DNA from 4 places in the Micromonospora sp. WMMD730 genome. Region 2 is predicted to be linked to each of the others. Evidence: riboswitches for the same ligand, from Rfam matches in the RefSeq annotation. Region 2 holds a riboswitch; each other region holds the start of a gene.

Region 1 (3,340 bases), 2.4 Mb from region 2:
TCCCCAGCAGTACCGCCGCGATCGTGATGCCCACCAGCCCGGATGGTGACCGGTGTCCTCGCGGTAGCAATCTCATCATCGTTCCCTCCCACCGCAGGTGGAATAGCTCGGCGCCCGCCCTCGGGGCGGGCCTCGCCGACGAGCGTCGCGTGACGTCGGGCCGTGCGGGGGATCCCCATACAAACCCATACCTGCCCACCCGGCAGTGTTGGTGCACCGAGGTGGCGTCCGGTCCGCCGGACACCGCGTCCGACGCCCTCCGCAGTGCGGGAGGTGATGCGAGGATGACGGCCGTGGTGAGCATCGACTCGTTGACTGGACGTGACCGCGAAGAGTGGGAGGGTTTGACCCGGCGTTTCCCCGCGCACTGGGCGGGCCGGCCGGATCGACCCGCGACCGAGGTCGACGACGAGGGCTACGAACGCACGTGGCAGCGCCTGGTGGACGGCGAACAGATCCGGGGCATCTGCGCACGGCGCGACGGTGAGATGGTGGGCATCGCGCATTACCTGTTCCACGCCGCCGTCTACCGGGGATACATCCTGTACAGCTACTCACGAGCTGCGGCCATCACCACGACGTGACCGGCGTCCGGTCGTCGGTGCCGGTGGTCCCGGAAAGTCCGGCGTCGACGCCCGGGTGGTGGTCACACCAGAGCCCGTCCGGCGTACGCGCGTCACCCGCGCGTACGCCGGACGCCGGACGGCCCTACTGCCAGGAGCCGCTGCGGCAGATGAACTGGGTGGTGCCGCTGTACTGGGTGGTGCCGCCGTCGACGTAGCTGTAGCTGGCCCGCACGGGGTGGCCGAGGTTGCTGGCCGGGCAGGTGGCGAAGAGAGTCGGCCCGGCGGTCGTGAAGGTGCCGACACTGCCGGAGTACCAGGTGATGCTCCAGGTCGTCGTGCCGGTGCTGCTGGCGTCGCAGTAGAACTGCGACGCGCCGGACTCGCAGAAGGGAGCCGGGGCGGCGGCGAGAGCCGGCGTGGCGCCGGCGGCGGCGAGGCTCAGGGCGGCGAGCGCGGACGCCGCCAACACCTTGACGGTGGTACGCATGAAACTCCTCCCAACGTAGCCGAGCGATGACTCAGTGCGACGCCAGCCTAGCTGTCGCATCGACGTACCCGAATTAGCTGTTCGGTTGGTCGGTCCCCCGCCGTAGCCACCGGTCGTGGTGGATCGCCTCGGTGAGGGGCCTGCGCCGCCGCCACCCGTGCCGCTCCAGATCGGGCACGGCCTCCAGGTGGGTGACCGGCCCGACGCAGAGCCAGGCCACCGGCCGGATGCCGGCCGGCACACCCAGCAGCTCGGCCAGGAACGGCTCCCGGTAGAAGGACACCCACCCGACGCCCAGCCCTTCGGCGGTGGCGGCGAGCCAGAGGTTCTGGATGGCCAGGCAGACCGAGTAGAGGCCCGCGTCGGCGATGGCGTGCCGCCCGAGCACCGCCGGGCCGCCGCGCTGCGGGTCGTAGGTGACGACCACCGACAGCGTCGACTCCAGCACCCCGTCGATCTTGATACGCGCGAACCGCTCGGCCGCCGCACCGTCCAGAGTGGCGGCGAACGTCGCCCGCTCGGCCTGCACGTGCCGATGGAACCGGCGACGGACGGCCGGGTCCCGGACCAGGACGAAATCCCACGGCTGCGAGTTGCCGACGCTGGGCGCGGCGTGCGCGGCGTCGAGAATCCGGTGCAGGGTGTCGGCCGGCACCGGCTCCCCGGTGAACTCGGCCCGGACGTCCCGGCGGCGGTGGATGGCGTCGTAGAGTTCCACAGGCAGGCTCCCGCTGCGCTCGGCCCACCCCCGACGGGTGGGCGCTCGACGCGAGGCCGGTCTTCGGACTCCCGGATCAACGCCTACCCGTCCGCCTTCCCAGCCCTTGGGCCAGTGGCTGCGCTCCTCGCGCCTGGACGGTCGCTCCCCGGTCACCGCGGCGGGCCCGTGCCGGAATCACACCGGCTTCCCGATTCTCCCCGCATGCGCGGGGCACCTCGCACGATCATGCCGTCGCCGATGCTAACCCGCACCACCGACGCCGGCCGGCCACGGCCCGACCCGACAGCACACGCAGCGGGTCCCCGTGTTCCGGCGTCCACGTGGACGCCGGGGTGTGCGACGTCCTCGCCGAGGTGGCCGGCTGCCAGGCCTACGACGAGGCGCGCTTCGGTCGCTGGACTCCCGTGCGGCGGGAGGAGCACGTCGGGGTCGAGGTGCCGGACCCGTTGCGCAGCGACACGGTGTTCGAGACCGTGGCTTCGGGACGTGATGTCGTGGTCCGCGACGGCGGCGCGGCGACCGTACGAGCCGGTGCCGGCGAGGTCCGTCCGGTCCGGGCGCGTCGAACGACGGAGAGGGAGAACGGCATGACCGAGACGGCCGGCGACGAGGAGCTGAGGCTGCCGCACGGATACACCAACGCGACCAGCCGGGTGGCCGGCACGGTGCGCAAGTCCTACCTGGGGCCCGATGCCGGACAGCGCTTCACGGTCGAGCGGGCCGCACTGTCCGGGCTGGCCGGCAGCTTTCCCGTCCCGGAGGTCCGGGCGGCCCCCGACGGCGAGCTTGCCGTCGCGGAGGTCGCCGGTTGGCATGCGCAGGACGCCCTGGACGGTGGTCACGCCGCTGCAGTCCTGCGGCTGTGCGGCCAGGCCCGGCGACGGCTGTCCGACGTCGACCCCGCGACGGTGCCGGGTCTTCCCGGCACCGGCGAGGTGATCGTGCACGGCGACTTCGGCCCGCAGAACATCCTGGTGAACGAGGCGGTCGACGAGGTGCTGGCGGTCATCGACTGGGAGCTGTGCCATCTCGGCCCGGCGGTCGAGGACCTCGCGTGGACCGAGTGGATCGTACGGATGCACCATCCCCTGGCGGTCGATCACCTCGATCACCTCTTCACCGGCTACGGCGAGCGTCCGGGCTGGGGCGAGCGGCAGGCGGCCATGGTCCGGATGTGCCTGCGGTGTCGTGACTTCTGCGTGCGCTGGGGCGATCCGGTGGCCGTCGCGATGTGGAACCGGCGGACCGCCGCGACCGAGGCGTTCCGCGAGTGAGCGCGGCGGCGATCCCGGCGGCGGTGAGCGGCTGACATCGGTCCGATCCCGACCGGCCTCCCCCGGCTCGGGTCGGTCACCGCTCGATGCTGGCGTACTCGCAGACCGCCGCCGGGAAGCCGCCCGCGCCGAAGCGCAGCTCGACGACGTGCCCATGGGCGGTCTCGGTGACCGCCGGTGTGATCGACTGACCGGCCTGCGCCGGTCGCAGGTACCAGCACCGGCTGGTGTCGGTGCGGCCGGGCGGCACCCCCGCGTCGGCCAGCGCGTTCTCGCCGCGCTCCAGGTAGCA
Region 2 (3,340 bases):
CGTCGAGAGTGAGTCGGCCGACGCCGGGAACCAGTTCCCGGCGTCGGGTCAGATTTGTCACGTCCCGTCAGGTCGGGGTGCCGCGGCTGACGGCCTACTGCGGCAGGTTCGACGCCGGCCAGGGATGGAGCAGCTCGTGAACGACCTCGACGTGGGACACCGGGATGGTACGGATGAGGCTGGCCTGCTGCGCCGTCCGGTGGTCGAACACGAGCTGATCCGCACCGCCGAACTCGCACGCGGCCTCACCCAAGGCATCCCCGGGAGCAGTGCCCAGGCATCCCCGGCCGACGAGCAGGATTCGGTCTGTGGTGGTGGCCGCTACCACGACCGCTCGGCACCACCATCTGCGCGATCGCTAGCCTCCTGCGTGAACACCAACAACCTGAGTGGATGTCGTTCACTGGTCGGCCTGCCGTAGTAGTCGAGGAAGATCTTCAGGCTGGGTTCGCGCCCGGTGAGGGCAGCGGCGAGGGCACGCAGCGCCGCCTGCTTCGACGCCGCCCGTGCCACGGGTCCCACGCTCTGAGCCCGGTGAGCGCACCCATCCCCGCCGCGGCGGGGATGGTCCAACGCGCCGCCGGGGTCATCGCCGCGACCCACCGTGGCGACCACGCTGGTGCCCGAGGAACTCCTCGCCGCGTTCCCCGGTGAGCAGGCCAGAACCCTCGGCTTCTACCTGCTCGCCGACCTTGCGCTCGGATTGGTCCGGGAGGGCAGCGGGCAGTCCATGGATGAACTGGTGCGGGAACTGTCCCTACTCGTCGCGAACACCGCTGGTCAACCACCACCGACTGCGGCCTGACAGCGGGGTCCCCGTGCCGCTCGTCGGGCACGGGGACTCCGCTGTCAGGTGCCGACGACCGGACCACGGCGGGTCGCCGATCCTGGACCAACTGCGAACGATGCTGTCATCCGCTGGTGGCCAGGCGGATGCCGAGGGCGATGAAGGCCACCGCGCAGATCCGGCTGATCCGCCGAGACCAGCGACCATCGGTCACCCGGCCGGCGAACCTGCCGGCCCCGGCACCGAGAGCGACATCGACGGTGAGCTGCACCGCGACGAAGATCACACCGAGGAGCACCAGTTGCGCCGTGACGTCACCGGTCGTCGGGCTGACGAACTGTGGCAGGAACGCCACGCTGAACAGGACCATCTTGGGGTTGAGGAGGTTGGTCACCAACCCCCGGAGGAACGCCCCGCCGCTGCGGCCGTGCTGCTCAACGGTGGTGGAGGCCGTCGCCCTGCCGTCGCGTAGGGCTCGAATCCCGAGGACGATCAGATAGGCCGCCCCGGCCCAGCGAATCGCGGAGAACAACACCGGCGACGCGGTGATCACGGCGGCGAGGCCACAGACCACCGCCGCCACATGTACCGCTTCCCCGGCCGCGACCCCGAGCGCGGCGACCGCGCCGGCCCGGGTGCCGTAGAGGGTCGCGTTGGCCAGGACGAACATCATGTCCGGCCCGGGAGTGATCATGAGGACGGCGATGGCGGCAAGGTAGCCGGCCAGGGTGGCCGCGGACAGTCCGAGCACCACTCAGCCCTCCTCGGCACCGTCGAGCAACGCACGCCGAAGAGCGAGCCGGTGCTCCCGCCGGATCTGCGCCTCCCGGTAACGACGCCGGTCACCATCGGTCTCCGGCAGCAGCGGCGGCACTACGCGCGGCTGACCGTCGTCGTCAACGGCGACCATCACCAGGTGGGCGGTGGCCACGTCCACCGGCGGCACCGCCCGGTCCCAACGGTCGGCGCTGACCTTGACGGCGACCTCCATCGAGCTGCGGCCGGCCCAGGTGATGCGGGCGTCGACGTGGACGACGTCGCCGACGCGTACGGCCCGCAGGAAGGCGGTCTCGTCGATGGCGGCGGTGACCGCCGGACCGTCGGAGTGCCGGGCGGCGACCACTCCGGCGACGGAGTCGATGAGGTTGAGGATCCGGCCGCCGTGGACGGTGCCCATCAGGTTGGTGTGGTGCTGGTCCATGATCTGCGACAGGGTCAGACGCGACGCCGATGGGGGCCGGCCGGTGAGTGTGGCGCTCTCGTGCATGGATTCATCCGTCCTCGGAGGGCACACCGTCAGACCAGCCGGCACGCACGTCGAGGACACGCCGCAGCGCATCACCCGCCCGACCCGCCCGCGAGGTCGACGGCAGCGCACCCACCTCGTGGATGCGCAGCGTGGGCAGGTCTTCGGACTCGCGGGCGCGACCCGGACACGCCGGATCCCCTACTGGCCGTCGCTTCCCAGGCCGTGCGGCCCAGTGCTGATGACGGCGGTCGTTCCCACTCACCGCTGCGGGGCAGTCCCGGATTCCCACCGGGTTCCCTCTTACGACGCCCGAACGTGACCACGTCCGGGCGAACCAACGCCAGGAACAGCCTATCCGCGACAGTCAGTCCACCAACCGCTCCGGGGCCTGATGTGACTCACCTCCCTGACCGCCCTCCTCGGCGGCGGACGGAATCGGGTCCGGTCGCACCGCACCCCGCCCTCGACGGGCAGGTGGGGCCACGCCGACGGCGGGACCCGTCACGTCCTGCGGTGCCACCACCGGCTTCCCGGATCGCGGCGTAACTGCCGGTGCAGATGCCGCAGGTGCGGACGTGGCGGTACCTGTCGCCGGCATGGTTGGCAACGCTGGCTGCGGCGCGTGTGCGGCGAAGGTGACCGGTGCGTCGAACGCGGCCCGCCGGGCGGCGCGGCGCAGGGCGGCGAGCACCGCCGGGCCGGCCAGCACGATCGCCACCGCGGTGGTGATCGCCCGCCCGGTGTCCCAGCCGAACGTCGAGGTGACGGCGGTGAACACGGCGAAGCGGTGCAGGTTGTCCAGCACCGGCGCGCCGGCGACGTAGGAGAGTTGGGTGTCCGCGCCGAGGCTGAACGGCCAGAACCACAGGTTCATCAGCAGGCCGTAGCCGTACGCGGCGAACGCCCCGTAGCCGGCCAGGACAGCCACCTCGACCCGGCCGCGCATCCGCGTAGGGAGCAGACCGGCACCGAGACCTACCCAGGAGGCGCACAACATCTGGAACGGCAACCACGGGCCGACTCCGGCGGTGAGCAGCGCGGAGGCGAACAGCGACGTCGAGCCGAGGAGGAAACCGAAACCCGGCCCGAAGACCCGACCGGCGAGGACGAGTAGGAAGAACACGGTTTCGATGCCTGCGGTGCCGGCGCCCAGTGGACGTAGCGCGGCGTTGACGGCGGCGAGCACACCGAGCATCGCCAGGGCCTTGCTGTCGATGCCGCCGGAGCTGAGTTCGGCCAGGACGAGTGCCACCAGTACCGGCAGCATGACGAGGAAGACCAGCGGGGCCTCACCGGTGCGAGCC
Region 3 (3,340 bases), 1.7 Mb from region 2:
GTGGAGTTCGGCGGCGTGCACCAGCTCCCAGATCTGCCCCCGGACCACCGGCACCTTCGCCGGGTCGAGGGCCTGCACGGTGGCGTACTCGTCCAGCAGCTGTTCGAGTTTCGCCAGTTCGCCGTAGGTCTCGGCGCGGGCCATCGGGGGCACCAGGTGGTCGACCACGACGGCGTGCGCCCGCCGCTTGGCCTGGGTGCCCTCGCCGGGGTCGTTGACGATGAACGGGTAGACCAGCGGCAGGTCACCGAGGACGGCGTCGGGGGCGCAGTCGGCGGCCAGGCCGAGTCCCTTACCGGGCAGCCATTCCAGGGTGCCGTGCTTGCCGAGGTGCACCACCGCGTCCGCGCCGAAGCCGCCGTCGGCGACCGGCGCGGCCAGCCACCGGTACGCGGCCAGATAGTGGTGGCTGGGTGGCAGGTCGGGGTCGTGGTAGATGGCGATCGGGTTCTCGCCGAAGCCGCGCGGCGGCTGGATCAGCAGGGTGACGTTGCCGAACCGCAGCCCGGCCAGGACGATGTCCCCGTCGTCGGTGTAGAGCTGGCCGGGTGGCTCACCCCAGTGTTCCCGCATCCGGTCCCGCAGGTCGACCGGCACCTGGTCGAACCAGCGCCGGTAGGTCTCCCCCGGCACCCGGGCCTCGGCGGCGGCCAACTGTTCCGGGGTGAGCCACTCGACGTCGTGACCCCCGGCGGCGATCAACGCGTGGATCAGCGCGTCCCCGTCGGTGGGCGGCGGCGCGTCGCCGAGGTGGTATCCGGCGTCGGCGAGGGCGGCGAGCAGCCGGACCGCCGAGGCGGGGGTGTCCAGGCCGACGGCGTTGCCGACCCGGGAGTGCTTCGTCGGGTAGGAGCTGAGCACGACCGCCACCCGCTTCGTGGCGTTGGGCAGGTGGCGCAGCCGGGCCTGCCGGACGGCGATCCCGGCGACCCGGGCGGCCCGCTCGGCGTCGGCGGCGTAGACCGACAGCCCGTCGGAGTCGATCCGCTTGAACGAGAACGGCACGGTGACGATCCGACCGTCGAACTCGGGGATGGCCACCTGCATGGCCGCGTCGAGCGGGGACAGTCCGGCGTCGCTGGCCGCCCACTGCTCCCGGGTGCTGGTCAGGCAGAGCGCCTGGATCACCGGCACGTCGAGGGCGGCGAGCGCGCCGACGTCCCAGGCGTCCTCGTCGCCCCCGCCGGAGGCGTCGGCGGCGACCGTCCCCCCGGCGGCGAGGACGGTGACGACGAGCGCGTCGCAGCGGGCGAAGAGGTCCAGCGGCCCGTCGCCGGGGGTGAGCCCGCGCAGCGATCCGCAGAAGATCGGCAGCGGTTCGCCGCCGGCCGCGTCGACCGCGTCGGCCAGGGTCTGCACGAAACCGGTGTTGCCGGCCAGCGCGTGCGCCCGGTAGAACACGATCCCCACCGTGGGCCGCCCGCCGCCGTCCTGCGGCCCGGCCACCGGGTCCGCCCCGTCGACCGGGGTGGACGGGCGGTGGTGGTCGAGGATGCCGTAGGGCGGGGTGGGGGTGGGCGGGTCGAAGCCCTCACCGGTGAGCAGGACGGTGTCGGAGAGGAACCGGGCGAGCTGGGCGAGGTTGTCCGCGCCCCCTTCGACCAGGTAGGACAGCGCTTCGGTGGCCACCCCGGAGGCCACCGTGGAGGCCGCCATCAGCTCCGCGTCGGGCACCGCCTCGCCGCCGAGCACGATCGTGGGGACGCCGGAGCCGAGCACCGCCGCGAGGCCGTCCGGCCACGCCTGCCGCCCGCCGAGCAGCCGTACGACGGCCAGGTCGACACCGTCGAGCAGGGCCGGCACGGCGGCCACGTCGACCCGGGTGGGGTTGGCGAGACGGTAGTCGGCGGCGCTGGCGCGGGCGGCGAGCAGATCGGTGTCGGCGGTGGACAGCAGCAGGATGCGCACGTTCGGCTCCGGAGAGTGACGTCCGGCTCGACCACGGGGCCGGGCCGAGCGGGGCGGGAGGGACGCCGGTCAGCGGCGGCGGAGGTCCGACGCACCCCGCCGGCGGCGGGGCATCCGGACCGGCCGTCAGCGGTACGCGGCAGGCCGACCGCCCCGGCGACGGCCGGCGACGGTGGGAGAGGTGGGAGCGCGCGGCGGCGCAGGCTCGACGGTGATGCGGAAATCACCGACCGTGATCGGGTCGGCAGTGACGCTGTGCGTCATCGGTTCCTCCTCGGGTGTCCACGCCCTGGGGTTCTCCGACGGCCGAAGTATCCTGGCTCCCGGATCGACGCTCACCCCCGGCCTTCCAACCGTGCACGCACGGTCGTGACCCACGAGGGGGGATCGCTCCCCGGTGACAGTGGCGGGACCGCGTCGGAATCGCACCGACTTCCTTCACTGCCGTCAGGCCGCGAATGCTGCCACACTCCTCACCCCGAGGTCAACGGCGGCCACCGGCCCCGCGACGGCGCGGAACTGGGCGGCACGGAGCTGATCCGGGCGGCACGGAGCTGGTCGGTCGGGACACCTCTCTCGCACGCTGTCGAGCTGATGATGTCAACGACTCGGGACCGGCACGGCCGACCTGACCGGACGGTTGTCGCGCCGGGTAGCGCCCCGGCCACCCGCCCGGCACCCCGGGGCCGGGGCAGCCTGAGGGCGGCACCCCGGCCCGGTGCCGCGGGGCCGCCTCCTCCAGTGCCGCAGGCCCTCCGGTCACAGGCCCATCCGGTGCTGCGGGGCCGCGCCACCCCGGCCACCCCGACCTGGCGGTACGGGTCGTCCCACCCGGCGGGGCCGATCCGTCACCGTCATCAGCTCGAAAGGGCCCCCGCGACGACATACCCCCGCACCCCTGCCCCGCAGGGTCAGAGGTGCGGGGCGGCCGGCGGTCGCACCCGCCGCCGTGGCCGCACCCCCACGGACCCACATCCCACGGGCCGACATCCCACGGGGGGCACCACCCCGGCCACGCTGCACGCGCGGCTGCGGGGTCAGCGGAGGCGACGCTCGGGGTGGGCCCGGTTCCAGGCCCGCATCCGCTCCGGGTATCCGGTCTTCGCCGCCTCGTAGAGTGGCACCGCGTGCCGGTGGGCCAGCTTGGCCGCCGTACGTGGGGAGCCGGTGCGGCGGCGGATCCACTCCCCGTCGTGCGCGATCGCCACCACCGTGGTGTCGGTGGCGGTCGTCTCGGGTTCGAGATAGAACTCCACCCCCCGGTGGGCGGCCACGAAGTCCGCCAGCGCGGTCAGGTCGTCCCGGGTGGCCTCCCGGTCGAGCTTGGTCGGGATGCCCTCGTCAGCCCGGGTCCGTCGGCTGAACCAGCCCATCTGCCCGTCCTCTCCTCGGCGTCCCTCCAGTGGAGCACCCCCACCTGGAAGGGCGCTGC
Region 4 (3,340 bases), 2.2 Mb from region 2:
CGCTGCGGCAGCTCCCACGCGGTCCGGAACAACTCCCGCACCTCGGCGGGCAGGTCGACGATGCCCTGCACCGAACCCTCGGCCCGCTTGATCTGGTCGCGGATCTCCGCCGTCCACAGGCCGCGCGCCTTCAGCTCGCGTACCAGATAGGTGTTGATCTGCAGGAACTCCCCGGACATGGTCTCGCGCTTGAACAGGTTGGACACCTGCGGCTCGATGCACTCGTAACAGCCGGCGATCGACGCGATCGTGGCGGTCGGGGCGATCGCCACCAGCAGCGAGTTGCGCAGGCCGTGCGCGGCGATCCGGCTGCGCAGCGCCGCCCACCGCGCGGTCTGGGTGGGCTCGACCCCCCACAGGTCCGGGTGCAGGTCACCCCGGGCCGCCCGGGTCTGCGGGTACGCCGGGTGCGCGCCGAACCGTTCGGCCAGGCCGGTCGAGGTCTCCAGGGCGGTCAGGAAGATCTCCTCCTGGACCCGGGTGGACAACTCCCGGGCCCCGGGCGAGTCGAACGGCAGCCGCAGCGCGAACAATGCGTCCTGCAGCCCCATCAGCCCCAGCCCGACCGGCCGCCAGCGCGGGTTGGACGCCGCCGCCTGCTCGGCCGGGTAGTAGTTGATGTCGATCACCCGGTCCAGGAACACCACCGCCGTCCGGACCGTTTCGCGCAGCCTGTCCCAGTCGACGCCGTCGTCGGTGAGGTGCGCGCCGAGGTTGACCGAGCCGAGGTTGCACACCGCCGTCTCGGTGTCGCTGTTGACCTCCAGGATCTCGGTGCACAGGTTGGACAGGTGGATCGTGTTGCCCGGCACGCCGGTCTGGTTGGACAGCCGGTTCGCCGGGTCCTTGAACGTCATCCACCCGTTGCCGGTCTGCGCCAGGGTGCGCATCATCCGCCCGTACAGGTCCCGGGCCTTCACCGTGCGGACCGCCTTCTTCTCGGCGACCCGGTACGCGGCGTCGAACTCCTCGCCGTACAGGTCGGGCAGCTCCGGGGCGTCCGACGGGTCGATCAGCGACCAGTCGCCGTCGGCCTCGACCCGGCGCATGAACTCGTCGGGGATCCAGTTGGCCAGGTTGAGGTTGTGGGTGCGCCGGGCCTCCTCACCGGTGTTGTCCCGCAGCTCCAGGAACTCCTCGACGTCCGGGTGCCAGGGTTCCAGGTAGACGCAGGCCGCCCCCTTGCGCCGGCCGCCCTGGTTGACCGCCGCCACTCCGGCGTCGAGGGTCTTCAGGAACGGCACGATCCCGTTCGACCGGCCGTTGGTGCCCCGGATCAGCGCCCCCCGGCCGCGCACCCGAGACCAGGAGATGCCGATGCCGCCGGAGAACTTCGACAGCTTCGCCACCTGGTGGTAGCGCTCGTAGATGGAGTCCAGTTCGTCGCGCGGCGAGTCGACCAGGAAACACGACGACATCTGGGTGTGCCGGGTGCCCGAGTTGAACAACGTCGGGGAACTCGGCAGATAGGCCAGCGACGACATCAGCCGGTAGAACCCGACCGCCTCGTCGGGCGTGGTGGACAGCCCGCAGGCCACCCGCAGCAGCCAGTACTGCGGGGTCTCCACCACCAGCCGCGACTGCGGGTGCCGCAGCAGGTAACGGTCGGCCACCGTACGCAGCCCGAAGTACTCGAACCGCAGGTCACCGGCCGGGTCGACGGCGTCGTCGAGCTGGCGTGCGTGCCGGGCCACGAACGCGGCGGTGTCGTCGGCGATCAGGCCGAGGCCGTGGGCGTACCGGATGGACTCGCTGAACGAGGTCACCGCCTGCCCACGGACCTCCTCGTCCACGTAGGCGGCCAGTAGCCGGGCCGCCAGGCGGGAGTACTGCGGTTCCGTGCCGATCAGCTCCGCCGCCGTCTGGATCGACAGCTTGTCCAGCTCGGCCGTGGTCGCCCCGTCGTAGAGGCCGCTGATCGTCCTGGTGGCCACCCGCAGCGGGTCGACCTCGTCCAGGTCGGTGGTCCACCGGGCGACGGCCGTGACGATCCGGTTGACGTCCACCGGCTCGGTGTCGCCGTCGCGCTTGCGGACCCGCATCGCGGGCCGGCGTGGCTCCGCGCCGTCGACGTCGGACGGTGGGCTCTGCGCTGTGCTCGTCATGACCTCTCCTCGCTGTCACCGATGGCCATCGGGACGCGGGAGGACGCCGACGGGCGCGGCACGGCGGCCGGCCCGGGTGCTGGCGTCGGTCGTCCCGCGCGACCTCCGACCGCCGCGCGCAGCAGCGCACGGCGCACTGGCAGGTCTTCGGACTCGTGGGCGTGACCGGGGTCGGTCGCCTACTGGCCGTCGCTTCCCGGACCTCGCGGTCCAGTGCTCGATGACGGCGGTCGTTCCCACTTACCGCTGCGGGGCAGTCCCGGATTTCCACCGGGTTCCCTGTTGCCTCGACCGGACCACCGGGCCCGGCCGAACCAGCTGCGTGGCACACCATATATGGCGTAGATGGGGGAGAGGCAACACTAGATGTCGCGTCGGCGTGTCGGATAACTCTCATCCGACCGCCCGGTGGCCCGCAGTGACGCCAGCAGCCGCAGCGCGTCGGCGTCGGCGCTGCCGGGCTCGGCGGTGAAGACCAGCATGACCGGGCCGGGGTTTCCGGGCAGCGGGTAGGTGTCCCAGTCCAGGACGATGTCACCGACCTCGGGGACCTGGAAGGTCTTGGTGCCGCTGACCGACCCGCGTACGTCGTGCCGGGCCCACAGCCGCCGGAACTCGGCGCTGCGGATGCTCAGCTCACCGACGACGGCGGTGGCCCGGGGGTGGGTGGGGTCCGTGGCCACGGCGGCGCGCATCATGCCGATGTAGTCCATGGCCTGCTGCTCCCAGGACGCGCAGCGCCGCACCGGGGTCGCCGCCTCGTCGAACATCAGCAGCAGCATGTTGAGCCGGTCCGGCGGGTGGTCCGCCGGATCGCCGAGCAGCGCCACCGCCCACGCGTTCCAGGCGAGCAGGTCCAGGTGCCGGCCGAGCACCACCGCCGGGGTGTCCAGCACCCGCAGCAGCCGCCTGGTGCTCTCCGGCACCCGCTCCGGACCGTGGTCGACCCGGGCGGGCGTCGGCCGGCGGGCGGCGCGGGCCAGGGTGAACAGGTGCCGGCGTTCCGCGTCGTCGAGGCCGAGCGCGGCGGCGAGCCCGTCCAGCACGTCGTCGGACGGGCGCACCTCCCGGCCCTGCTCCATCCGCTGGTAGTAGTCGGTGCTCAACCCGGCCAGCAGCGCCAGCTCCTCGCGGCGCAGCCCGGTGACCCGGCGTCGCCCGCCCGGCTCCAGGCCGACGTCACGGGGGTGCAACCGGGCGCGCCGGGCACGCAGGAAGTCACCGAGTTCACGGGC

What was found. Region 2 has a riboswitch for cobalamin ahead of ACN265_RS19300 (acyl-CoA thioesterase). Riboswitches for the same ligand answer to the same signal wherever they lie in the genome.
Region 1: linked by a shared signal. The riboswitch ahead of bluB (5,6-dimethylbenzimidazole synthase) and the one ahead of ACN265_RS19300 (acyl-CoA thioesterase) in region 2 are both predicted to bind cobalamin.
Region 3: linked by a shared signal. The riboswitch ahead of cobN (cobaltochelatase subunit CobN) and the one ahead of ACN265_RS19300 (acyl-CoA thioesterase) in region 2 are both predicted to bind cobalamin.
Region 4: linked by a shared signal. The riboswitch ahead of ACN265_RS10205 (ribonucleoside-diphosphate reductase subunit alpha) and the one ahead of ACN265_RS19300 (acyl-CoA thioesterase) in region 2 are both predicted to bind cobalamin.

The regions. Positions count from the first base shown of each region.
Region 1 covers NZ_JBMHML010000002.1:2,118,780-2,122,119, reverse strand. The annotation lists gene ACN265_RS09510 (GNAT family N-acetyltransferase) at 285-584, shown strand; gene ACN265_RS09505 (hypothetical protein) at 709-1,053, opposite strand; gene bluB (5,6-dimethylbenzimidazole synthase) at 1,127-1,771, opposite strand; cobalamin riboswitch at 1,809-2,006, opposite strand; gene ACN265_RS09495 (phosphotransferase) at 2,095-3,048, shown strand; gene ACN265_RS09490 (hypothetical protein) at 3,125-3,340, opposite strand, start outside.
Region 2 covers NZ_JBMHML010000002.1:4,507,170-4,510,509, reverse strand. The annotation lists gene ACN265_RS19315 (hypothetical protein) at 137-421, shown strand; gene ACN265_RS19310 (hypothetical protein) at 605-805, shown strand; gene ACN265_RS19305 (LysE family translocator) at 912-1,541, opposite strand; gene ACN265_RS19300 (acyl-CoA thioesterase) at 1,542-2,054, opposite strand; cobalamin riboswitch at 2,172-2,390, opposite strand; gene ACN265_RS19295 (ECF transporter S component) at 2,401-3,340, opposite strand, start outside.
Region 3 covers NZ_JBMHML010000002.1:2,838,763-2,842,102, reverse strand. The annotation lists gene cobN (cobaltochelatase subunit CobN) at 1-1,908, opposite strand, end outside; cobalamin riboswitch at 2,218-2,347, opposite strand; gene ACN265_RS12395 (hypothetical protein) at 2,946-3,281, opposite strand.
Region 4 covers NZ_JBMHML010000002.1:2,281,374-2,284,713, forward strand. The annotation lists gene ACN265_RS10205 (ribonucleoside-diphosphate reductase subunit alpha) at 1-2,105, opposite strand, end outside; cobalamin riboswitch at 2,227-2,440, opposite strand; gene ACN265_RS10210 (helix-turn-helix transcriptional regulator) at 2,468-3,340, opposite strand, start outside.